Regions from separate parts of the Rothia sp. HMSC08A08 genome, predicted to be linked through region 1. Evidence: predicted binding sites of a transcription regulator. Region 1 holds the regulator's gene; the other holds the start of a gene.
The links. The regulator HrcA, encoded in region 1, represses chaperone genes, less so after heat shock. The targets are predictions, from matches to a motif close to TTNGCACTCGNNNNNNNCGAGTGCNAA.
Positions count from the first base shown of each region.

Region 2: a site for HrcA is predicted at 8,915-8,941, ahead of groL (chaperonin GroEL). Genes of this name have one in related genera too.

Region 1 covers NZ_KV793078.1:99,921-109,598, reverse strand. Annotated here, with positions in the region: gene lepA (translation elongation factor 4) at 1-1,385, shown strand, start outside; gene hemW (radical SAM family heme chaperone HemW) at 1,496-2,767, shown strand; gene HMPREF3164_RS08085 (DUF4870 domain-containing protein) at 3,086-3,493, opposite strand; gene HMPREF3164_RS08080 (DUF3097 family protein) at 3,720-4,571, opposite strand; gene hrcA (heat-inducible transcriptional repressor HrcA) at 4,802-5,902, shown strand; gene dnaJ (molecular chaperone DnaJ) at 6,000-7,136, shown strand; gene HMPREF3164_RS08065 (16S rRNA (uracil(1498)-N(3))-methyltransferase) at 7,221-7,988, shown strand; gene HMPREF3164_RS08060 (PhoH family protein) at 8,035-9,150, shown strand; gene ybeY (rRNA maturation RNase YbeY) at 9,183-9,674, shown strand.
Region 2 covers NZ_KV793061.1:56,506-71,624, forward strand. Annotated here, with positions in the region: gene HMPREF3164_RS03305 (PTS fructose transporter subunit IIABC) at 1-864, shown strand, start outside; gene ptsP (phosphoenolpyruvate--protein phosphotransferase) at 906-2,600, shown strand; gene HMPREF3164_RS03315 (HPr family phosphocarrier protein) at 2,791-3,069, shown strand; gene HMPREF3164_RS11165 (hypothetical protein) at 3,170-3,394, opposite strand; gene HMPREF3164_RS03320 (lipid II:glycine glycyltransferase FemX) at 3,422-4,522, shown strand; gene HMPREF3164_RS03325 (threonine/serine exporter family protein) at 4,594-6,678, shown strand; gene HMPREF3164_RS03330 (uracil-DNA glycosylase) at 6,786-7,460, opposite strand; gene HMPREF3164_RS03335 (DUF3263 domain-containing protein) at 7,562-7,954, shown strand; gene HMPREF3164_RS03340 (LytR C-terminal domain-containing protein) at 8,096-8,647, shown strand; gene HMPREF3164_RS11025 (hypothetical protein) at 8,675-8,857, shown strand; gene groL (chaperonin GroEL) at 9,020-10,642, shown strand; gene HMPREF3164_RS11170 (hypothetical protein) at 10,893-11,228, shown strand; gene rlmC (23S rRNA (uracil(747)-C(5))-methyltransferase RlmC) at 11,423-12,706, shown strand; gene HMPREF3164_RS03360 (hypothetical protein) at 12,793-13,440, shown strand; gene HMPREF3164_RS03365 (hypothetical protein) at 13,437-13,712, opposite strand; gene HMPREF3164_RS03370 (hypothetical protein) at 13,834-14,016, shown strand; gene HMPREF3164_RS03375 (HsdM family class I SAM-dependent methyltransferase) at 14,016-15,119, shown strand, end outside.

The sequences.
Region 1 (9,678 bases):
AGGAGCTGGCAAACCTTATTGGTTGCGAACCTGAGGAGGTTCTGCGGGTTTCGGGTAAAACCGGTGAGGGTGTAGAAGCTCTACTGGATCGTATTGTCGAAGGTATACCCGCGCCCGTTGGCCAAGCGAATGCGCCTGCCCGCGCCATGATTTTTGACTCGGTGTACGATTCCTACCGCGGAGTGGTCACCTATGTGCGTGTCGTAGATGGAAAACTTGAACCGCGCCAGAAAATCAAGATGATGTCTACCGGAGCAGAACACGATCTGCTTGAGATTGGGGTAATTTCACCCGACCCCATTCCCTCCAAAGGGCTGAGCGTAGGTGAAGTGGGCTATTTGATCACTGGCGTGAAGGACGTTCGGCAGTCCCGCGTGGGCGATACCGTAACCTCTGCCGTCAAACCTGCTGCAGAATCCCTAGGCGGCTATGAAGACCCGAAACCTATGGTGTTCTCTGGGCTATTTCCTATTGATGGTTCAGATTATCCGGCGTTGCGAGATGCCCTAGACAAGCTCAAGCTCAACGATGCTGCGCTTGTCTACGAACCCGAAACTTCTGCAGCACTCGGGTTTGGTTTCCGGTGTGGCTTCTTAGGCCTGCTGCACCTTGAAATCGTGCGCGAACGCTTGGAACGCGAGTTCAATCTCGACCTTATTTCGACCGCCCCCAACGTTATCTACGATGTTGTGGACGAATCGGGTAATGCAAAGCGCGTGACTAATCCAAGCGAGTTCCCCGAGGGTAAGGTCGCAACCATTCGTGAACCGATGGTGGCATGTACGATTATTGCCCCCAGCGACTATATTGGGGCGATCATGGAGTTGTGCCAGTCGCGCCGCGGGCAAATGGGCGGCATGGACTACCTATCTGAGGATCGCGTTGAGATGCGGTACCGCCTGCCGCTGGCCGAGATTGTCTTTGATTTCTTCGATCAGCTCAAGTCCCGTACTCGTGGGTATGCATCCTTGGACTGGAAGTTCGATGGTGAGGAAGAGGCTGACCTGGTGAAGGTCGATATCCTGCTTCAGGGTGAGAAAGTGGATGCTTTCTCGGCTATTACCCATCGCGACAAGGCCTATTCGTACGGTTTGATGATGACGAGTAAACTCCGTGAGCTAATACCTCGTCAGCAATTTGAGGTTCCTATTCAGGCTGCTATTGGTTCTCGCATCATTGCCCGCGAGAATATCCGCGCTATGCGCAAGGACGTGCTGTCAAAATGCTACGGTGGCGATATTTCGCGTAAGCGCAAGCTGCTGGAAAAGCAGAAGGAAGGCAAGAAGCGCATGAAGATGGTCGGCCGCGTCGAGGTACCGCAAGAGGCATTCATCGCCGCCCTATCTTCGGGCGAAGAGAAAGAGAAGAAAGACAAAAAGAAGTAAATCTTTACCGTCTTTCTTGCGGGTAGAGACCTGACTCCAAGAAAAGAGCGTCTCTACCCATCATTTTTACGCACATGCACTCGGCTAGATTCTCATGAAGGAGGCATCGTATGGCACCCGCGCAACCGGTTGGCGCGCCCGCGCCGCGTGATGGACGCATCCCAGCCTCGTGTGCGCACGGGTGCCAAAACCGTGATTTTAGCCTCTATGTACATATTCCGTTCTGCTCAGTGCGATGTGGGTATTGTGATTTCAACACTTATGCCACCGAAGATTTTGGTGACGGGATAGGGCTGGGTACGTATGCGGACGATGCTACAGCTGAGATTTTCTTTGCCGCTCGCGCTCTTGAAGCATCCGGGGTGGTAAAGCGGCCGTTGCATACGGTATTCTTCGGCGGGGGTACGCCCACGAAACTCCCTGCGTATGATTTGGTGCGCATCCTGAGAACTGCAATTGATATTTTCGGTATCGAAGATGGTGCTGAGGTCACCACCGAGGCTAATCCTGACTCTGTCACCTATGAGGATCTGCAGACGTTAAAAGACGGCGGATTTACGCGTGTTTCTTTTGGTATGCAATCTGTTGTGCCCGAGGTTTTGAAAGTTCTTGACCGTACCCATACGCCCGAAAATGTTCCTAAAGTTGTGGCGTGGGCGCGAGATATTGGTCTTCAAGTATCGATAGATTTAATTTATGGCTCTCCGTCAGAAACGCTGGAGCAGTGGGAGCAAAGTGTGCAAGCGGCGATTTCTTATCAGCCAGACCACATTTCTGCATATTCTTTGATTGTTGAAGACGGTACTAAACTTGCCGCACAAATTCGGCGCGGTGAATATACAATGCCTGATGATGACCTCATGGCAGATATGTATTTGCGTGCAGAAGATCTTCTCATGCAAGCCGGATATCGGTGGTATGAGGTCTCGAATTATTCTCGGTCTGAGCATACTCGAAGTGACCATAATATGGCGTATTGGCGTAATCAAGACTGGTGGGGAATAGGACCGGGAGCACATTCACATATAAACGGTACCCGGTGGTGGAATATTAAACATCCCGTTCCCTATGCGCATCGCGTTCGAGCTGGGCAGTCGCCGGCCGCAGCGCGAGAGATTTTAGACTCAGATTCTCGTTCTTTTGAGACGATTATGCTGTTGATTCGAGTACGTGAGGGGCTGCCTATGCACGAGCTTCTAGCCGTGCATCCTGCCGCTGACCTGGGGTCTTCTTTACGGTGGTTGCTCTCGCAAGGTCTCATTGAACCCGACATTTTTACAAATACTGGTGCGCCCAACCCTGATGCTTCGGTAAAACTCACACTGCAGGGGCGACTTTTAGGTGATGCTGTTACTCGAGAATTACTTCCAGATATAAAATAAATGTCTCGTAAAATATGCGAGAATACTTACCCCAAAAATATAATTGCCTTAACTTTCAGGATAAAATAATTGAATTACTAGACATTAGGTTGAAACTAAGGTAGAGTTTATATTGGCAGGACGGTATATGTTACAGCGTGTTGTCGTCTTTGCTGAAGTTGAGTGAATACGGTTGAAGGTCCCTTGTGTATCAGGGGCCTTCAATCGTTAACAGGTGTTTTATGTGGTATGTAATATGCGCGTAAAAATAAAGGGCCACATATTCCATATCGAAATAGTGACCCTGGATGCCTTGCCTTATACGATGTATAAGTCTGTTTATACGCGGCGCTCGGCTGCCTGTTGTTGCTGTTGCCCTTCCATTTCTTCTCGGTGCTGCTTCTTCTTTTCTTTGAAGTCTTCAGCAGGCTTGAGGAAAAGGTCAAGGATACGCAGGTTGAGCTTGTACCTATGAGGTTCTCCTTGAGCGGCGTAGATGCCCGCAATTACGGAACTGATCGCCATATAAAGCCACAGAATAGCAGTAAAGAACATCATGAGGCTTGCCATGCCGGGCACGAAGCTCAAAATGAGAAGAACAAGAATCATGATTGAAGGCAGAAGCGTAAAGTTCATGGCTTCACGTGACTCTTGCTCAGTGAAGGGGGCGCGGTCACGATACAAATAGTAGATAGCAGCGGCAGGCAAAAACCCGATGATGCCGCTAAAGTGAGCAAAAGTCGCCATGCTCCGGTCCTGCGACACAGGCAAAGGTGTAATGTTTCGTTTATGCCCCTCCGGGCGAGTATCTTGAACCACAGAAATCCTGATTATTACTCGTCTATTTTGCTCTGCCGTACACATGCCTCAGTTGGTGCACCTGTACAACCTAAAATCCTTATTTATTGTAACGTGTTTTACCGAACGCCTTGCCAGAGGCGCGGCATAGACAACCTGAGCTACTCACATTACCTTATTCAGTCAGAAAATCAATGAGCGACTCAACAGGTCCTAGCAGCGTAGGATCAAGATCAGAATAAGAGTCAACTCGGGAAAGAATACGTTTCCAGGCGTTTGCCACGTCTTCCTGGTTTTGATGTGGCTGTCCCAACCGACGTAGAATTCCTTTCTTCCAGTCCTCACCTCGAGGCACCTGCGGCCATGCCGGAATTCCGAGAACCTGCGGCTTGACGGCCTGCCAAATATCAATGAAAGGGTGCCCCACAATCTTAATATTTCCAGCAGCGCCGGGAACAGCTAAAGCCTCCGCCACAACACGTTCTTCCTTGGTGCCTTTCAGAAGATGATCCACAAGAATTCCAAGTCGTCGCTCTGGACCGGGGGAGAACTCTTCAACGGCAGTTGCTAAATCATCAACACCATGAAGGGGCTCGACCACAATACCTTCAACCCGCAGATCATGGCCCCACACTTTCTCGACGAGTTCCGCATCATGAAGCCCCTCAACCCAGATTCTGGATGCGCGCGCCACCCGTGCTGGAGCGTTTTCAACTGCTACCGAACCAGAACGAGAAATTTTGCGCCCTGAGGTCTTTCGTGGTGTTGGGGCAACAATCTCAACCGGTTCGCCCTCAAGAAAGTACCCGATTCCTAAAGGAAAATTTTTGACCCGTCCGTGAGCGTCTTCAAGCCCGAAAAATATTTCTCCACCGATACGTTCGGCACGCACTACTTCGCCAACCCACCCGTTAAGATCCTCAAGGACCATCCCGCGTTTTAGCTCGACCCGACGAGGAGAAGCAGGCCTGTTATTTATTGAGGCACGTGATAGATCTTGTGCACCCCAAGCGTATCGTTCACTCATATCTTGCATCCTTCGTACAACGGCACCACGGATATTGCCTGGTTTCCGCAGGTTAGCTTCTGGCAGAACCCATCCAATTCTAAAGTATTGATAACTCGCTTCTGGCGAAAGACTAGTACCGTTAGGGGTTACCCGGCTATGATAAAAGTAGTTTTTAGCACTCTCTCAACAAGAGTGCCAGATTATGCTTTTCCAGATTGTTAACCACCGATAGGGTCGCAAGGAGTACCATGTCACACGAACGCCGCATGCGCATACTGCAGGCAATCGTTGAAGACTACGTGCGCACAGGCGAACCCATAGGTTCAAAGACGCTGGCACAGCGCCACCATCTTCAAGTATCCAGTGCCACGATACGCAATGATATGGCAGCTTTAGAAGAACAGGGACTTTTGAGCGCACCGCACGCCAGCGCTGGGCGTATTCCTACAGAACAGGGATACAGGTTCTTCGTCGATGCTCTAACCGCGCCGCGTGCTCTCTCTGCAACCCAAGTTTCGGCGTTACGGCAAATTCTTGAAAGCGCACACAGCGTAGAAGACATGATTGAAGCCGCCACCCGAACACTTGCGCATCTCACGCATCAGGTAGCACTTATCCAGTACCCAACACGTAACGCTGGAACTCTCTTGCATCTTGAGTTCGTACCCCTAGATTCACGCACGCTTTTAGCATTGCTTATCAGTGATCTTGGCACAATCCACCGGGTTACCGTGATATTGCCGGAGACTACAGCCTTATCGCATGATGAAACTGTGTCAGCTCTTGCAGCGATTAAAGAAAACCTGCTTAAAATGCTTCAGGGTTTACCCTTCGAAAACATAAGTGCATTGCTGCCAGAAGCGCATCATCCAGCGTTGCGAGGTCGTTCTCCGGAGCTTACCGAAGCTATCGTGGATCATCTGCGAGCACAACCTTATTTTGAACGAGATATTCGCTTCGCGATCTCTGGCACCTCAAACCTAGCACGAAGTCACGACGACTTCTCGGCGAGCATAGCTCCCATTTTGGATGCGCTCGAAGAACAAGTTACGCTGCTTCGCGTGCTGTCTCACGCATCGGTTCAAGAAGCCGGGTACAGTGTAAGGATCGGTCACGAGAATACGGAGCAAGCGCTTCAAGGAGCTTCTATTGTCACTGGTGAATACGATTCACCCGTTGTAGTTTCATACGGCAAACAACATTTACCAGATAATGAAGGCGCCTTGGGGAAGCATACGGCAAAACTTGGCGTGGTGGGTCCAGTCCGCATGGATTACCGTGGTAACATTGCGGCGGTGAACGCGGTAGCTCGCTATCTAGGTCATGTCTTAGGCACACGAGCATCATGACATCGTGCGAGTAATTCCTCAGAACCCCGTAAACTTACCGATTTTATATTGACACCATATCCGGAGCACTCCGGTACGAAAAGGATAGAAGAAACACGTGAGCGATCACTACTCAACTCTTGGAGTCTCGAAGGATGCAAGCCCCGAAGAGATCAAAAAAGCGTACCGTAAAAAGGCGCGTCAACTGCACCCCGACGTTAACCCATCCGAAGAGGCAGCTGAGGAATTCAAACGTGTAACCCTCGCCTACGAAGTACTCTCAGATAACGAGAAACGCCGTAATTACGACGCTACCGGCGATGAACAGGGTCGTGCAGGATTCCCTGGAGGCGCAGGAGGGTTCGGCGGCTTTGGCTCAGGAAGTTTCGGGTTCCAAGACCTTTTCGATATGTTTACCGGAGGCGGTGGACAAAGCGGTCCCGCATCCCGCGTACGCCAGGGACAAGACGCACTTATCAACGTCTCGATATCCCTTAAAGACGCAGTTTTTGGCGTCGAAAAGACTGTAGAGCTTAACACGGCCGTCACTTGTAAATCCTGTGAAGGTGAAGGAACCGCTCCCGGAACCCACCCCGAAACCTGTGAGACCTGTCATGGCCAGGGATTCATGCAGCGCCGTGTTCAATCCATCCTAGGAACCGTCATGCAGCAGGTAGAGTGCCCCAGCTGTCAGGGATATGGCACCGTCATCAAACACCGCTGCCCAGAATGCCACGGACAGGGCCGTGTGGGCGAAAAACTCCCGCTGACCTTCACCGTTCCCGCCGGTGTTAATGACGGAGCCCGCATACGTCTGCGAGGTAAAGGCGAAGCTGGACTCAATGGTGGTCCCAATGGCGATCTTTATATTGATCTCAACGTTAAGCGCGATAAATACTTTGTTCGCGATGGTGATAATCTCACCACAACGGTGAATATTCCTATGGTCGCAGCCGTTTTAGGAACCACCGTACCCTTAGAAACCTTCGATGGGGTTCAAGAGATCACCATCCCTGAAGGCGCACAAAGCGGCGACATCGTAACTTTGAACGGCTTAGGTGTTACCCGCCTTCACTCCGATAAACGCGGAGACCTACAGGTACGTATTCAGGTCACAACACCGACCAATGTAAACTCCGAACAACGTGAGTTGCTCCAAAAATTCGCTGAACTTCGTGGAGAAGACTTGCACGAAGGCACCCACGTCAAACAAAAACATGGTCTTTTTTCGCGACTCAAAGACCAATTTAAATAGACAACATTCTTTGTATCCGAAGTGTTCTGAAAATCCTAGTACGGTAAGATGAAACACTTCGGATACAGCTTTATCAAGGATCTTATGAGCGCCCCCATTTTCTACATTACCGCCAAAGAGCTAGCCAGCTGCACGGCAGGGAGTACATTTACTCTAACTGGTCCGGAAGCGCATCACGCCAAGGTGAAACGCTTAGCTATAGGGGAGAACCTTGACCTTGCAGACGGCCAAGGGCATCGTATCCACGGTATTGTTTCAGCGATTTCCTCTGAAGGACTTGAAGTTACAGTCCAAAACCTAGATAAGGATGATAACAGCCTCTCAGTTTCCCTTGTGCAGGCACTCGCCAAAGATAACCGAGACATATTGGCAATTGAGACCGGCACCGAACTTGGAATTCGGAGCGTTATCCCGTGGAGTGCCGATCGCTCTATCGTGCGGTGGAAAGGGGAACGCGCTACTAAAGCTCACCAAAAGTGGCAAAATACTGTCTCTGCCGCCGCTAAGCAATCGCGTCGAGCGCTCATTCCTACCGTGGAAGAGCTGTATTCTTCGCAGGAACTCGCAGAACACATACGCGAGCTCACGGATCAGGGAGCGTATGTCTATATTCTGCATGAACAGGCCACTGAACCCTTAAGCGAATATCTGCGAAAGATTGGGTACAGCCCTGATAATCCCACCAGAATTTATATTCTTGTAGGACCTGAAGGAGGCATCACCGAACGGGAAATCGAACTTTTCACGCGGGCGGGTGCGTACAAGGCACTGTTAGGAACTGAAATTCTGCGAGCCTCCACTGCTGGTGCCGCAGCACTGTGCACTATCAACGTAGTGTTGGGACGCTGGTAAGTAACGTTACACTTATTTAAGAACCAACAAGCCAAGGAGCTTACTTTTGACGACTACCTCACGACCCCTCTCAACGGCACGTACCGTATCTTTCAAAAGCGCCGCAGAGATGATAGCGGTTCTTGGCCCTCAAGACGCGCATCTCACTATTGTTGAGGACTATTTCGACAATATTTCAATTCGTCCCAAGGATCTTGATCTTCTTATTTCCGGTCCGTCCGTATCTGTTACCACGGTTGCGAAGCTTCTCAATGAACTCCGTGTACTCGCTAGTCACGGTACACAGATTACAGTACAAGTTATCCATCGTCTGATGGGTATGCTCGGTGATGAACTTTCAAATCCAGCGCATACGCTCTCAGCGAGTATTCTTTCAACACGCGGTACGACGATTCGCCCGAAGACGGTAAACCAGAAAAAATATGTGGATGCTATTGACGCAAATACTGTTGTCTTCGGCATTGGTCCCGCTGGTACCGGTAAAACATATTTGGCTATGGCAAAAGCAGTGCAAGCCCTACAAAGCCGCGAGGTTAACCGAATTGTCTTAACTCGCCCCGCAGTAGAAGCAGGCGAGCGTCTAGGCTTTTTACCGGGAACTCTCAACGATAAGATTGACCCTTATTTGCGTCCTCTCTATGATGCTCTACACGACATGCTTGAACCGGCGGCTATCCCTAAGCTTATGGAGGCAGGAACAATTGAGGTTGCACCCCTCGCATATATGCGCGGGCGTACATTGAATGACGCTTTCGTCATCCTTGATGAAGCACAGAACACGACGGCTGAACAGATGAAGATGTTCCTGACTCGTTTAGGTTTTGGCTCCAAGATGGTAATCACCGGCGATATTACACAGGTTGATTTGCCGGGTGGTCAAGCTTCGGGGCTTAAACAGGTGCGTAATATTTTGACCGGGGTTGATGACATTGTTTTTAGCACCCTGGATTCATCTGATGTTGTGCGCCATAGTCTAGTGTCTAACATTGTCTCCGCGTACGATCAGTGGGGCGAAGATCAAAAGGCTATGGAACGTAAACGTAATCGTAAAGTTAAGCGCGCCACGATTGAAGCTGCGGCTGAGAAACTTTTGGATCGAGCCGGAATTAACGGTGGTGAGTCTGGGGAGAACCAGTCACAGCAGAAGGGTGGACAACGCTAGTGGCTGTACTTGATTTTCATGTTGAGGACATTATTAATGAGAAGCCTGGTAACGTCACGACTCAGCTTGTTCATGATGCTTTTGCGTCAGTAGATACCGAATTTCTCAGCAAGCTGGTGGATTACATCTTCGCGAAGCTTTTCATAAGCAAAGATACTTATCTCTCTATCGCCGTTGTTGGGGAGAAGCAGATGGAGAAGATTCATCTGGAATGGATGGACTTACCTGGGGCAACCGATGTCATGAGCTTTCCAATGGATGAGCTTGTTCCCGGCACTGAAGATGAGCTTACCCAGGGTATGCTGGGCGATATTGTGCTCTGCCCGCCGGTTGCGGCTCGTCAGGGTGCTGACGCCGGGCATTCCACGCTTGATGAGCTATGTCTGCTGACAACGCATGGGATTCTCCATTGTTTGGGGTATGATCATGGGACTGCACAGGAAGAAGCTGAAATGTTTAGGCTTCAACGCTCTTTACTTGAAGGCTTCTTGGGACGCGCTGCCCCCGTCGAGACCCGACATTAGGGGT
Region 2 (15,119 bases), on a different contig from region 1:
GCGCTCGCCGCCTTTATCGCCTACGGGTTGGCGCAGCGCCCCGGTATTGCGCCCGGCTTTATCGCCGGTTCCGTCGCGGTTGCCGTAAAGGCTGGCTTCCTCGGCGGTATCGTCGGCGGTCTGCTCGCCGGTCTGATCGCCTACGGTTTAGGCACCCTCAAATTGCCGCGCTGGCTTGGCTCGATGATGCCCGTGGTCATTACCCCGCTCATTACCTCACTCGTTGCGGGCGGCATCATGTACTTGCTGTTGGGCGCGCCGCTGGCGTGGGTTCTCGAATCCCTGCAGAACTGGCTGACCTCCATGTCTGGCGCATCCGCTCTTGTTCTCGGCCTGATTCTGGGTGCCATGATGGCGTCCGATCTGGGTGGTCCCATCAACAAGGCGGCTTACCTGTTCGCAACCGCCGGGCTTTCTTCGGGTGCCGATGTGAACAAGGAAATCATGGCAGCCGTTATTATCTCCGGCATGGTTCCGCCGCTGGCTATGGCGCTTGCCACCACCCTGCGCCCCAAGCTCTTCACCGAGCCCGAGCGTGAGAACGGCAAGGCCGCGTGGCTGCTGGGCGCATCCTTCATCTCTGAGGGCGCTATTCCGTTCGCTTCGGCAGACCCGGCGCGCGTGATCCCGTCCTCCATCGTAGGTGGCGCGATTGCCGGTGCTATTTCGATGAATGCGCATGTGGCATCCCCGGCACCGCACGGCGGTATCTGGATTATTGGTTTGAGCAACAATATTCCGATGTTCCTGCTCGCCGTTGTCGCCGGTACCGTCGTATCCGCTATCACCTATGTGCTGCTGAAGTCGATTGGCGCGAAGTCGCGGCAGACTGCGACCGAGACCCCAGCGAAGACCGCCGCATAAGCGTTACACTGTAGAGAACCCAACACGAAGGATATATCTTCATGACTACATATAAAGGCGTCGGTGTTTATGCCGGACGCGTTATTGGTCCCGTGCTACAGATGCCCGAGCCTATTCAAGAGCCTAAAGCCGGTCTACGCCTAGACGGTGAAAGCCCCGAAGAGGCCGGTCAACGTATTCAAGATGCGTCGGTTCGCGTGAAAGAGGACCTGCTCGCACGCGCCGAAAACGCGGGTCGTGACGGCAAGGCCGTGCTCAAATCGACCTCGCAGATGGCGACCGACCGCGCCCTGATTAAGAGCGCCGTAAAGCTGGTTGAGACTCAGCAGATGGCACCTGAGCGCGCGATTTGGGAGGCAGCAACCTCGTTCGCCGACCAGATGGCTGCCCTTGGCGGTTACATGGCTGAGCGCGTCACCGATATTCACGATGTGCGCGCCCGTATTGTGGCGGAACTGACCGGTCAGCAGGCGCCGGGCATCCCCTTCGCGGAGGAGCCTTTCGTGCTCGCCGCAGTTGATCTTGCCCCCGCAGATACCGCGACCCTTGACCCGAAGAACGTGATCGCCCTGATCACTTCAGACGGTGGTCCGCAGGCGCATACCGCGATTTTGGCGCGCGGCCTGGGCCTTCCCGCTATTGTGGCGGCGAAGGGCGTTACCGATATTCCCGACGGCACCGAGGTCTATGTGGACTCAAATGCGGGTATCGTCAATACCGAGCCGACCGATGAAGACCGCGAAGCCGCCGAAAAATACGCTAACCGCAAACCTATCGCCGACTTCGACGGTAAAGGCGTGCTCGCCGATGGCACCCGCGTGCCACTCTACGCGAATGTGGGCGACGGCAAATCCGCCGAAAAGGCTGCCAGCCTGAACGCCGAAGGTGTGGGTCTGCTGCGCACCGAGTTTGGTTTCTTGGGGCACGACGCCGAGCCGTCTATTGAAACCCAGGCAGCAACTTACAAGTCTGTGTTTGATGCCTTCCCCGGCAAGCACATCGTGGTTCGTACCCTGGATGCGGGTGCCGACAAGCCTCTGCCCTTCCTGAACGTGAATCCCGAGGAAAACCCGGCGCTGGGCGTGCGCGGTTTCCGCACCGACTGGACCGTACCCGGCGTGCTGACCCGCCAGCTGGAGGCTATCAAGCAGGCGTCCGAGGATTCCGACGCCGATATTTGGGTTATGGCACCGATGATTTCGACCACCTCCGAGGCTCGCAACTTTGCGAAAATGCTCAAGGAGGTCGGCCTGCCGGTACACGGCGTGATGGTTGAAACCCCCGCCGCAGCCGTGAACGCCGAAGCGATTTTGGGTGAGGTCGATTTCGTGTCGATCGGCACCAACGACCTGACCCAGTACACGATGGCTGCAGACCGCCTGCTGGGCGATCTGGCTCACCTGAACAACCCGTGGCAGCCTGCGGTGCTGAAGATGATTAAGCTGACCGTCAAGGGCGCTAAGCGAGCTTCGGTGAACGCCGGCGAGAAGAAGTATGTGAGCGTCTGCGGTGAGGCCGCCGCTGATCCGGCGCTGGCCGTGGTGCTGGTCGGCCTGGGGGTTGATACCCTCTCGATGAATGCCGGTGCTATCCCCGCGGTTGCGGCGGTGCTCAAGTCGGTGACCCTGGAACAGGCACGTCATATCGCCAATAAGGCTTTGGAACAGATTTCCTCTGCCGAGGCGAAGGCTGCCGCCCGCGCTGAGCTGCCGATTCTGGACGAGCTCGGCCTCTAGAAGACGCCTCAAACCCGGTGGAGAATAAGGCTAAACCGGTGTTGAAAGTTTATTTCAAGATCGGGTGAGGCATTGATCCCCAAGCGGTGAGTAAAACTGTACAATTGAGGCAAGAAAACAGGGGGTGCATCCTCCCGTTTGATAAACATGGAGTCGATAACAGACGATTCCTTCACAAAGGAGAAAAACCATGGCAGAGGTTATTGCCACCATTGCAAGCCGCGTTGGTCTGCACGCACGTCCCGCAGCAATTTTTGCTGAGGCAGCTGGCGACCTCCCCGTTGAGGTCACCATTGCAGCCGAAGGCGAGCCCGCAGACGAGGCAATGGATGCGGCTTCGATCCTATCCCTGATGTCCTTGGGTGCTAAGCACGGTGACCGTGTGGTGCTCCGAGCAGAAGGTGAAGGCGCAGACGAAGCTCTAGAGACCCTGAAGAAGATTCTCGAAACCGACCACGACGCAGAGTAATCCTTCCGGCGACTCTCGCCAGCTTACCGGTATCCCGTCGCTTCACGTGCGGCGGGATACCTGCTTTAAGGCTCGGGCGCGCATCCGGCTGTTTTCCGCCTCATGCCTCAGCCAGCCCGATCAGGTCGGAAGGGGCATAAAAAGGCTCTTGATACGGATAAAGCGGCGTTTTTAACTCTTTATTCACAGCAAAGCTCTTTTCAGGCGAGGCGAACCCCGCCGATGCACCAATCGCCGCGCCTCTTGTTAGACTTAAGGCGTGCGTGCGCCGCGAGCGCATCAAAAAGACCGCACAAGGTTCGCGGGCGATAGACGTTCGGAACACCCACCACCCCACGAGAGATAGAGACCCTTGCACGAAATTACGGCACGTTTTGCAACCCCAGCAGAAATTCAGGAGTGGGATACCCACGTGATCGCCAACCCGGACGGCGGAAATCTGCTGCAGTCCGCATCATTCGCAAAAGTCAAAGCCGACTACGGGTGGAAACCCCGCTATATCGTGTACGAAGGCACCGTCGATCGTGACGGCGAGAAGCAGCCTTTCGCCAGCTACAGCCTGGCGTTCGAGAAGAATATTCCGTTGCTGGGCAAACTCTGGTACTTCATCAAAGGCCCGGCGGTGCATGATGCCGATGAGCTGCCCGCCCTGCTGCAGGCGAACCGCCGCCTGATTACCGAGCAGAAATTGGGTGTTTTTGCCGTTAAGATCGAACCTGAAATCGTGGCGGATGAGCACGCCCAGCAGGTTATTGCGGGCACCGAGCTGGTTCGTACCGCCGATATTCAGCCGAATGACTACACCGCCATCCTCTCCACCGAAGGCACCGAGGAAGAGGTGCTCAAGTCGTTGTCTTCGCGCGGACGTAACGCTGTACGCCGCGCCACCCGTGAAGGCTGCGAGGTCAAACGGGTTGAGCTCACCGACGAAAATATGCGCGCCATGTATGCCCTTATGGATACCGTGGGCCAGGGCAAAGTTTCGCTTCTGCTGCGCCCCTACGAGTATTACCGCGACTTCTGGAAGGCCTTCGAGAACGCCGGGCAGGGCAGGCTCTACTTCACCTATGAAGACGGCAAACCTTCCGTGGGCGCCTACGTGATTAACTACGGCACGAAGGGCACCTATAAAGACGGCGGTTCTAAGCCGCGCCGTAAACAGTACGGTGACTCTCATCTGGTACAGTGGACTGCGATTACCGACCTCATGAAGGAGCACGGGATCAGCACCTATGACTTCTGCGGCACCCCGCCCGCCGCCGAACTCAAGAATAAGGAACACCCTTACTACGGTCTGGGTCTGTTCAAAACCTCGTTCACGAAGAACGTGACCGACTTCGTGGGCGTTTACGATCAGCCTATTTCAGAGCTCAAATATAAACTCTGGAACGCCGGTGTGGAGCGGCTGATGCTTCGCCTGTGGGTGAAGAAACACCACTATTCCTTCTACTAGGAAACGCCGCACCGCCACGCCACTCACCGGTACACACAGCGCACCAGCACGTAACACGATCAAGGGATACTATGGCGAAGAACCCCGAGGAGCACAGCTACAACCCAGCCGATGAGAACGCGAGGAGTATTCGCCGCCCGGGATATTTCTTCGCCGTGCCTCTCTCCGAAGTGCACGACTCCAAGCTGCGTGAGGCGCTTGCCCACAGCGGCAAGGAGGTTGAGCAGGCTGAGCAGGCGCGTGAGGCGCTTTACGAGGTTGCGGCGGCGCACGGCGTGGAAACTGATACGGACGATACCCAGCTTCTTCCCGTCGACGAATCGGGGATGCCTCTCGACGAGGCTCCACAGATGTCCTACGAGCCGGAAATACCCTACGAGGAAATCCCCGAAGAACCCGTAATCCAGGCGGTGCAGAGCGTGCCGCCTGAGATACCGCATCCGCAGGAGCCGCCCGCGCAGACCTCCAGTAATATCGTCACGGAGGTTGCTAAATACCGCCAGTCCCAGCCCGTTCCTATGACGGGCATGATTCCGCAGGTGCCCAATTCGCATGCGGCACAGCGGTTCGGTGGTGTAGAGCCCACGGCGAGCGCACCCCCGGTATCCGTACCCACTACGACCGTACCCGCCGGGCGCGGTACGGGCGGACGGTGGGGCGTGCGAACCACCCTGCGGTCCTTCGTGCGTGCAGGCAGTCAGGCGGCGGCGCACGCGGCACCGCGCGGTGCGGCGCGCATCGCCCAACGGCAGTTCACCCCGCGCGCCAAACGCGAAGAACGCGCCCGGCGTGAGGCCCTGTACCGTGAGAAAGAATACGCCCGCGACACCCTCAATTTCACGCTACGCCTGGCGGAGGCCATGTTCTACTATGGCGCGGACGCGATGGACGTAGACTCGGCGATTATTGCGGTGTCTTCGGCGTATGGGCTCGATTCGGTGGATGTTAATATCACCAACCAGTCGGTGACCATCAACTACACCTCCGACCCTGATATTTACATGGAGTCGCGCATCAGCTCTCGCAGCATGAGTGCCGACTCCCGGTTCACCCATACGCTCGTGCGCGTGGTGCGTACCTCTACCGAGAATTATGAGGCGCTCGCTTCTACCTACGGGCTGATTCACGATATTACCGAGGGCGGCATGACCTTGGAGGATGCCGACCTTCGCCTGAGCGAGATTACGAACCATCCTAAACCGTATCCGCCGCTGATTACCTGGCTGGCGAATATTGGCTGCGCAACCACGCTGACGGCGGCGCTGGGGGCGAGCTGGTCTACCGCAACCGCTGCGGCGATCGTGTTTATTCCCGTGTACCTGCTGATTCAGTGGCTCAATAAGATTGGTATGCCCACGTTTTTCCGCATGGCGGCGAGCGCGGGTCTGCTGACCTTCCTGGCGATTTGGCTGGGAGGGGATCATTCCATGATTCGCCGCCCGGGGGAGTCGATTTCGGCGCCTCTGGTGGTTGCCGCCGGGCTGATCATGTTCCTGCCGACCTCGCGTCTGGTGGGCGCGGTTCAGGATGCGATTAACGGTTTCCCGGTGACGGCGGCGGGAAGATTCGTTTCGACGGGCATGAGCTTTTTGGGCCTGGTGATCGGCATTGCCTCGGCGGTGAATGCGATTAGCCTGTTTGGCGGCCCGATTCTGGATATTGAGCAGAGCCGGTTTGAGCTTCCTTCGCCGCTCACGTTCTCGGTGTTCATGCTGGCTGCGACGGTTACGTTTGCGATTACCCTACATACGAAGCTTGTGAAGCTGGGGTGGCTGGTGCTCATTACCTGTAGCGCCTTGGTGACCTATCACCTGTATACCTACCTGGTGGGGGTAGATTCGGGGCGTGCGAATACGGCGCTTGCTGCCCTCGTGATTGGCATGCTGAGCACCTACGTGGCGTACCGGTTGCATGCCCCGCAGGCGGTTTTTTCGATTCCTGCGCTGACCTTCCTGCTGCCTGGTTTGTCGTTCTTCCGCGGCATGTACCTGCTGACGGTGGAGACGAACGTGGTCTGGGGTATCCAGAGCATGATTTCGGCGGTTTCGATTGTGATTGCGATGGCGGCGGGCGTGACGTTGGGAAACTACCTGATGCAGTATCTGTTGCAGCGTTTCGCGGTTCCGCGCAATGTGCCCGCGGAGGCTGCCGAGTAGCGCATCCGCGGCTCTCACGTTCCTCTGATGCGGGATGCTACAAAGGCTCTTTATTCCACATTGGAATAAAGAGCCTTTGTATGTAGGTATGAGTGGGCAGATGCGCGCTATTTGACCGTCCAGTCCACCGGTTCCGCACCCTGCCGCACCAGCAGCGTATTCACCCGCGAGAACGGGCGCGAACCGAAGAACCCGCGATGCGCCGACAGCGGCGAGGGATGCGCCGACTCCACACACGGATACGGTTCCAGCATCGGGGCGGTACGCCGCGCATCCGCACCCCACAGCAACCCGACCAGGGGTTTATTGCGAGCCGCCAGCGCCCGAATAGCGCACTCGGTCACCTCTTCCCACCCTTTATTGCGATGCGACCCCGGCGCCCCTTCACGCACGCTGAGCACGCGGTTCATGAGCATGATGCCCTCATCGGACCACGAGCTTAGATCGCCGTGCTGCGCGGGCTCAATCCCCAAATCGTCGGAAAGTTCCCGGTAAATATTGATGAGCGATTTCGGCAGGGGCATATCCCGCTGCACCGAGAACGAAAGCCCCATCGCGTTCCCGGGGGTGGGGTAGGGGTCTTGCCCCACGATCAGCACCTTGACCTCGTTCATGGGGCGTGAGAATGCGCGGAAAATATTTTGACCTGTGGGAAAAGTTCGGTGTCCCGCCGCGTGTTCGGTGCGTAAAAACTCGCCCATGGCGTGGATTTTATCTTCGACGGGCGCGAGAGCCTGCGCCCAGTCTTCGCTCATAATGTCGGTCAGCGGCGGGTTCGTCATGAAAATACTCCCTGAGAAAATTTGACTCTAATAACACGGTGACTTCAACCAACATACTCTAAAGTGTTCATGTAGACCACCTATGTTCGTCAGGAATCCAGATGCCGATACCTTCTTCGGAAACCCCCGAACCTTCGCCTGCTAGCGGCTCCGAAGCCGCCGAACCCGCAGCGGCAGTCCCCGCCGATAGCCCCGAACCCAGCCCCATAGCACAGACAGCGCCTTCCGCCTCCGACACTTCTGAGACCCACGAAACCGGCGGAAAAACTGAGAACACGCGAAAATCTGCTCTCACCGATTTAGAGCGTGCCATGATAGCCCTGGAAAAGCGGCACTGGAAGTACCAGGGCACCAAAGAGAAGGCGATTACCGCGCTCGGGCTCACCCCGATCGCCTACTATCAGAAGCTCAACACGATGATCGACAGCCAACGCGTGATCGCCGCCGAACCTATCCTGATGCACCGCCTGCGCGAGGTTCGCGACCGCAGCTAAAGGCAGCCGCACCGATGTGTGCATGAGCGCACGCCGCTCTGAACAGGACGGATAAAGCCCCATACGGTACCCTGTAAGAGAGAGCTTTGGCAGGGCTCCACCGCGCAGAGCGGTACATCTATTACTCAACCTAGGGAAGTCATGAGCCAATACCCGCACGATGAATTCGACGACATCGACGAGAATACCGCCCGCCGTGGAACATACCGCGGTGTGATTGACGACCCTTCCAAGAGCCCCAAAGGCATTATTCCCGTTGTCGTCGCCGGTATTTTATCGCTCGTGATCGGCGGCGCCATGTACATTAACCACCCGCGCAGCAGCTCGCCCGAGGCTGCCGCGCGTGCCAAGAGCTACAGCGCCCCCGCCTCGCCCTCGGAGTCTTCGTCGCCCTCTGCTTCGGCATCCGAGCAGGCTAAGGATGCGAACGTGGCGGTCTATAATGCATCCGCACCCGGCGGGTCTGCGGCCAAGGCAAGCGCCGCGCTTGAAGGTTACACGATTACCGAAACCGCAAATTGGTCGGGCACCCCTCCGCAGTCCAGCACGGTCTACTACAAGGACGAGGCCAAGAAGTCACAGGCCGAAGCTATTGCGAAAACCCTGAACATCACGACGGTTCAGGAAAGCTCAGACACCTCGATTCTGGGCGAGAACGATATTGTGGTGGTGCTCGCCACCGACTACAGCTAACGGTATCAATCGGCCTGAGACTGCGGTGTGCGGTACCGTTTATCACCCCCGCTAGTTTCGGGAACGTTCAATGAGCCTTATGCGCTCGCATATAACATCGCCCGGCACTCGAAACTGGTGCTTTGGCTCCGTGCATTCGCACTCGAAGCCGTACCCGTTCACCCCATCGCGGCTTTCCGCACGCCTCAAGAATGCGCTGAGGGCGATTAAGCTAAATTCGGTGCTCAAAATGTTTGCCCTCGGGCGCACCAAGTGCCAAAATTGTTTTTAGCACTCGGCGCCTTCAGGTGCTAAAACCGGTATCGAAATTTGCTTCGGCAGACCGGAAAACCTGAGCGCTCCATTCGAAACGTCCAGGAGGGATATCGCCACATGGCAAAACTTATTGCTTTTGATGAAGAAGCTCGCCGCGGTCTAGAGCGCGGACTGAACACTCTAGCCGATGCCGTTAAGGTAACTCTTGGCCCCCGTGGCCGCAACGTCGTGCTTGAGAAGTCGTGGGGCGCACCCACGATCACCAACGACGGTGTTTCCATCGCTAAAGAGATCGAGCTTGAAGACCCCTATGAAAAGATTGGCGCCGAACTCGTCAAAGAGGTAGCCAAGAAGACCGACGATATCGCAGGTGACGGTACCACCACCGCAACCGTGCTCGCTCAGGCGCTCGTGCGTGAGGGCCTGCGCAACGTGGCTGCCGGTGCTGACCCGCTGAGCCTCAAGCGCGGCATTGAGAAGGCTGTTGAGGAGGTCACCAAGACCCTGCTCGACTCCGCAAAAGAGGTTGAGACTGAGGAAGAGATCGCGGCAACCGCATCCATCTCTGCGGGCGATCAGGAGATCGGTAAGCTGATCGCTCAGGCTATGGAGAAGGTCGGCAAGGAAGGCGTGATCACCGTTGAGGAATCCAACACCTTCGGCCTGCACCTGGAACTCACCGAGGGTATGCGCTTCGATAAGGGCTTCCTCTCCGGCTACTTCGTGACCGACCCCGAGCGTCAGGAAGCCGTGCTGGAAGACCCCTACATCCTGGTGGTCAACCAGAAGATCTCGAACGTGAAGGATCTGGTTCCCGTTCTTGAGAAGGTCATGCAGTCCGGCAAACCGCTGCTGATTATCGCCGAGGATGTTGAGGGCGAGGCTCTGGCGCTGCTCGTGCTGAACAAGATGCGCGGCTCCATCAAGTCCGTTGCCGTGAAGGCACCCGGTTTCGGTGACCGTCGCAAGGCTATGATGGCTGATATCGCGATCCTCACCGGCGGCCAGGTTATTACCGAAGAGGTTGGCCTGTCCCTGGATACCGCAACCCTTGAGATGCTGGGTAAGGCACGCAAGGTTGTTGTCACCAAGGACGAGACCACCATTATTGAAGGCGCTGGCGACGCCGCCGCACTTGAGGGCCGCGTGGCACAGATTCGCGCCGAGATCGCAAACTCCGATTCCGACTACGACCGCGAGAAGCTGCAAGAGCGCCTGGCAAAGCTCGCCGGTGGTGTGGCTGTACTCAAGGCTGGCGCAGCAACCGAGGTTGAGCTGAAGGAACGCAAGCACCGCATTGAGGATGCTGTGCGCAACGCAAAGGCAGCCGTTGAAGAGGGTATCGTCCCCGGCGGTGGCGTGGCACTGATTCAGGCGGGCGCGAAGGTCTTCGACAAGCTCGACCTGAAGGGTGACGAGGCAACCGGCGCAAACATCGTGCGCGTGGCTATTGATGCTCCGCTGAAGCAGATCGCAACGAACGCTGGCCTTGAGCCCGGCGTGGTGGTCGATAAGGTTCGTTCTCTGCCCGAGGGCACCGGCCTGAACGCTGCAACCGGCGAGTACGAAGACCTCATGGCTGCGGGTATTAACGACCCCGTGAAGGTGACCCGTTCCGCTCTGCAGAACGCCGCATCGATCGCCGGTCTGTTCCTGACCACCGAGGCTGTGGTGGCTAACAAGCCTGAGCCCGCATCCGCTGCGGCACCGGCTGCTGACCCGATGGGCGGCATGATGTAACGTTTCCCGACTGAGGGAGTATGTTGAAGCTCTCCGGGGTGGGTTCCTGACCGGCACAATGCCGGGTGCGGGACTCGCTCCGGAGAGCTTTTGTCTATCTCAGAGACGCGAGCAGGTGGTTTTTGTCCCGAGCAGGTAGGAGAATCCTACCTTTTCGGCCAAATCCTACCTGCTCGCGCGTATGCGTGATTGCTTGCAACGTGCGCCGTGATTCGTTCGGGATGGGCGAGCCGCGCGGTATGCTGGATTTATGATGCCTAACACCACCTCCAAATCTTCCGAAAACGCCCCTGATGCCCCCGCCCGTTCCGACCGAAACACAAAGAGCATCGGCTCGCGAAATTCATTTCTGAGCATCGGGTCGGTGAACTCATTCTGCAGCATTGGCTCTGTAAATTCGGCGTTTTCGATTGGCTCGGCTTTCTCGTTCGGATCTATCGGCTCGGCTTTTTCTTCGCTGTCCATTGCCTCGTGCCTGAGCTACATGAGCGTGTTATCGGTTTTATCGGAAGCATCTGTGCTCTCGGCACGGTCGTACAGGTCGGTGCTTAAGGCGGGCCAGCAGAAGAAGGCAAAGAAACCGTAGCCTTTCCGCCCGATCCAGCCCTGCCTGCTAAAAAGAGCCTTTATGTGAATAAAGCGTAGTTTTCGCCGCTTTATTCACATAAAGGCTCTTTTTTCGATGGGGCAGGGGCAAAGGAGCACACCTGGCGGCACATCAGCGAAACCACCCGACGGGTTACCCGTGCCCGCGCATCCACAAGGTAGAATGGTGGGGCTATGGAATGCGCCTATTATCGTGAGAGTCTTTGCCGCTCCTGCACTAGCATCGAAACCCCGTACCCCGCCCAGCTCGCGGCGAAACAGGCCGATGCGCGCAGGCTTCTTGCGGCCTACCCTCACCTGACCTGGCTGGAACCTGTCGCCAGCGACGAGGCGCATTTTCGGAATAAGGCGAAGCTGGTGGTGGGCGGTTCGGCGCAGAACCCGTCCCTGGGCATCGTGGATTATCGTTCGGGGCGTGCCACCGATTTAAGCGAATGCCCGCTCTATATTGAGCCGATTGAGCGCGCCATTCCGGTATTGCACGAGCTTATTCAGCGTGCCGATTTGACCCCGTATGACATTCCGGCCCGGCGCGGTGAGCTCAAGAATATTCTGGTGACCGCATCCGAGACGGGCGAGCTGATGGTGCGGTTTGTGCTCCGCTCGAAGAAGCTGCTGGTGCCTATTCGCCGCCAGCTGGGGTGGCTGCAAGAGCGTCTGCCGAAGTTAGCGGTGCTGTCGGTGAACCTGCTGCGCGAGCATGTGGCGCTGATCGAGGGCGAGGAAGAGATTATTCTGACCGAGCGGCAAACCCTGCCGATGCGCGTGAACGGCATGAGTCTGCACCTGCGCCCGCAGAGTTTCTTTCAGACGAACACGCAGATTGCGCAGGCGATGTACGTGCAGGGCCGCGAGTGGGTGGGGCAGGTTCAGCCGCGCACGCTCTGGGATTTGTATTGCGGTGTGGGCGGTTTTGCCCTGCACGCGGCACAGGTGATGCATGGTGAGGTCACCGGGATCGAAATCAGTGCGGAGGCGATTCGCAGCGCCCAGCGTACCGTTGCCGAGCAGGGGCTTAAGGACGTGAAATTTGCGGCGGGGGATGCGACCGAGTTCGCCATGAACGCCCGCGAAACCCCTGAGATGCTGGTGGTGAATCCGCCCAGGCGAGGCATTGGCGAGAGGCTGTGCGCCTGGGTTGAGGGTTCGGGGATTGAGCACGTAATTTATTCGAGCTGCAACGCAAAAACCCTTGCCGCTGACTTGGCGCGCATGCCCTCCTATAAGCCGGTTGCCGCGCGTTTGTTGGATATGTTCCCGCACACGAACCACTATGAGACGGTCTGTTTGCTAACCCGAAAAAATGTCGCAGGGTATGTGAACGTCGATATTGATGTGAAGGAGCTGAAGCGTGGCAAGCGCCGCCGCAAGGCGAAGCTCCTAGCTGATGACTTGACGAAGGAATCCATCGGTCCTACTACGCCGAAAAGGCGCTGGAAAGCCCAAATAAGCCCGTAGAGGACGTTAAGCCTAACGTTGTACCCGTTGTACCAATCGAGCAGGAAAAGCACTCAGAAGGCGAATATGCGCCTCCTAGGGGCAATATGGAGCCAGAGGCGACATATTCCCTTCTGGACGATTACAAAGTCGATTCTGAGGACGTTAAGACCGCTACGGAGGCTTTGAGGTCACAGTACCGCAGAAAGCATGTGGACGTGCGAGGGGATGGTGTCTATGCAAGCATTGAGCATGCACGAGCAAACATCCCAGAGACCACGAGCAAGCTTCAGGAGGACGTGGACAGGGCACACGCCCAGTTCAAGGCTGATAAAGCGGCTGTGGATGAGCTGAAGAGTCAGAAGGCACCAAGCCTGTACGGTCTGAAGCAGTGCTTTAGGATTGCAGGCAATCAGAAGGGCAAGACCCCGTTCGAGCGCATGCTCGATGACATGTTCGCCCAGATGATGGCTGAGCTGATGAGGCAGATGATTGAGGAGCAGCAAAGACAGGCACGCGAGGAAGCCGAGAAGAGGCTCTATGAGAGCCGCAAGGACATGTGGGATGCCGAGAAGAGGCTCAGGGCTGCGAACCGCGCCATAGACAATGAGGCAAGCAGAACGAGAGGCAGAAGGGTTACAAGTCACATGCAGGACGCATACGAGGCAGATAAGGCGGCATACAAGACTAATAGCGAGCAGTACGAGAAAAAAATAAGCGGTTCCCGTGGTGGGAGCCGCTTATTTGCGTCTTAATGAAGCTCAGGGACAGGAACGCCAGACCATGCCGTTCCAAAATGGTCTATTGCCCAGATGTACAGGTCTAGCTCCTCGTCGTGGAAGACCACCTCATCGGTGTGCTCTAGCAGGAAATCGGGGTCGGAGATGATGTAGTACTGGAATATCTCGTTGTTCAAGTCTCCATTTATCAGCTCTAGCGGACGGCTTGCAATCTCGTTGGCGAGCACCATCCCTCCCACCTGTCTTGATAGGTCTTCGTATGTCTTGATGTAATCGTTGAAATCCATGGAATCCGCCTTTTCTGAGAGCAATCTCGACCGTCTTCAGACGGTCTTGCTAGGAGGTTGTTGATAATTACATAGAACTATGATGCTATGTATACATAGTTTTGAAATGAGGAGGTTTCGTATGACGCAAAAGAGCGATAAATCAAAAGACACGAAGCTCTTGCAGGTTTATGTCGAGCCTGAGCTTCATAAGGCACTACAGCAGTATTGCCTAGATAAAGAGACAAAGAACGCTCCAGTTGTGAGGGAGCTGTTAGTCGAGTTCCTTGAGGAACAGGGATATTACGAAAGAGGTGAGAAATAATGGCAAGCATTGAAGAAAAGGTCGAAGAGCACTACAAGAAAGTTCTTGACGACTTGCATATCCGTCATTTCGGAAAGACGGAGACGATTAACGATTCAATCACTAAGGCTTTGAAAGAGGCTGATTCCAAGTCAGGCGGTTCTGGGAACAATTTCCCTGACATTCAGCTCTTGCTTCAGAACAAGACCCGTAGGGACATTCCTGTGATGATTGAAGCCAAGGGCACGAAGGGAAAACTTGAGAAGCTGGCGAGTGATGGCAGCATCGAGCTCATCAGCAACGGCAAGAACCCCAACAGGGCTGTTCAGCAATTTGCCGTAAACGGCGCCCTGCACTATGGGCAGGCGATTCTGGATGAGGGCACGTACAGTGAGGTTGTGATTGTCGGAATCAACGGCACGACTATGGCAGCTGGCGAGGTAGCTGACCCAGAAATCAAGGCATATTACGTGGCTAAGAAGAACGACAGCGTTCCTAAGGTGCTTGAGGGCTTTGACTTCGTGCAGATGAAGGGTGCAAACATAGATTCTTTCTATGCCGAGCTGGATAAGCTGTCTCTGACCGCAGAAGAGCGCGAGAGATTGAAGCGCGACAAGGAAGAGCGCCTTGAGCAGAGCATCAAGGATATCCATCAGCGAATCTATGACGATGCGACCATCAGGGCGTTGTTATCGACCAACGACAAGCTGTATTTCTTCTGCGGCCTTATCATGGCGGGACTTACGACAGAAGGCGTTAAGCCGTTGGAGCTTGAGCGCTTTTACAGCAACGATGACGCCGACGATAACGATGGTGGCATCATCCTGACGAGAACGAAGTCTTTCCTGAACAAGAAGAAGTGCCCGAAAGACAAAATTGACATGGTGCTGAACTATCTGAAGCCCGTATTTGAAAAGCGTGACCTCTGGAAGCCAGTCAATGGAGAGAGCATTATCAAGTCGGTTTTCAAGCAGATTAAGGCGGATATCCTGCCGCTGCTTGAAAGCAACATCCATTTGGACTTCACGGGCAAGATTCTGAACAGCCTGAATGACTGGGTGTCCATCGAGAACGACAGGCTTAACGACGTTGTTCTCACGCCTCGATTCGTTACGAACCTGATG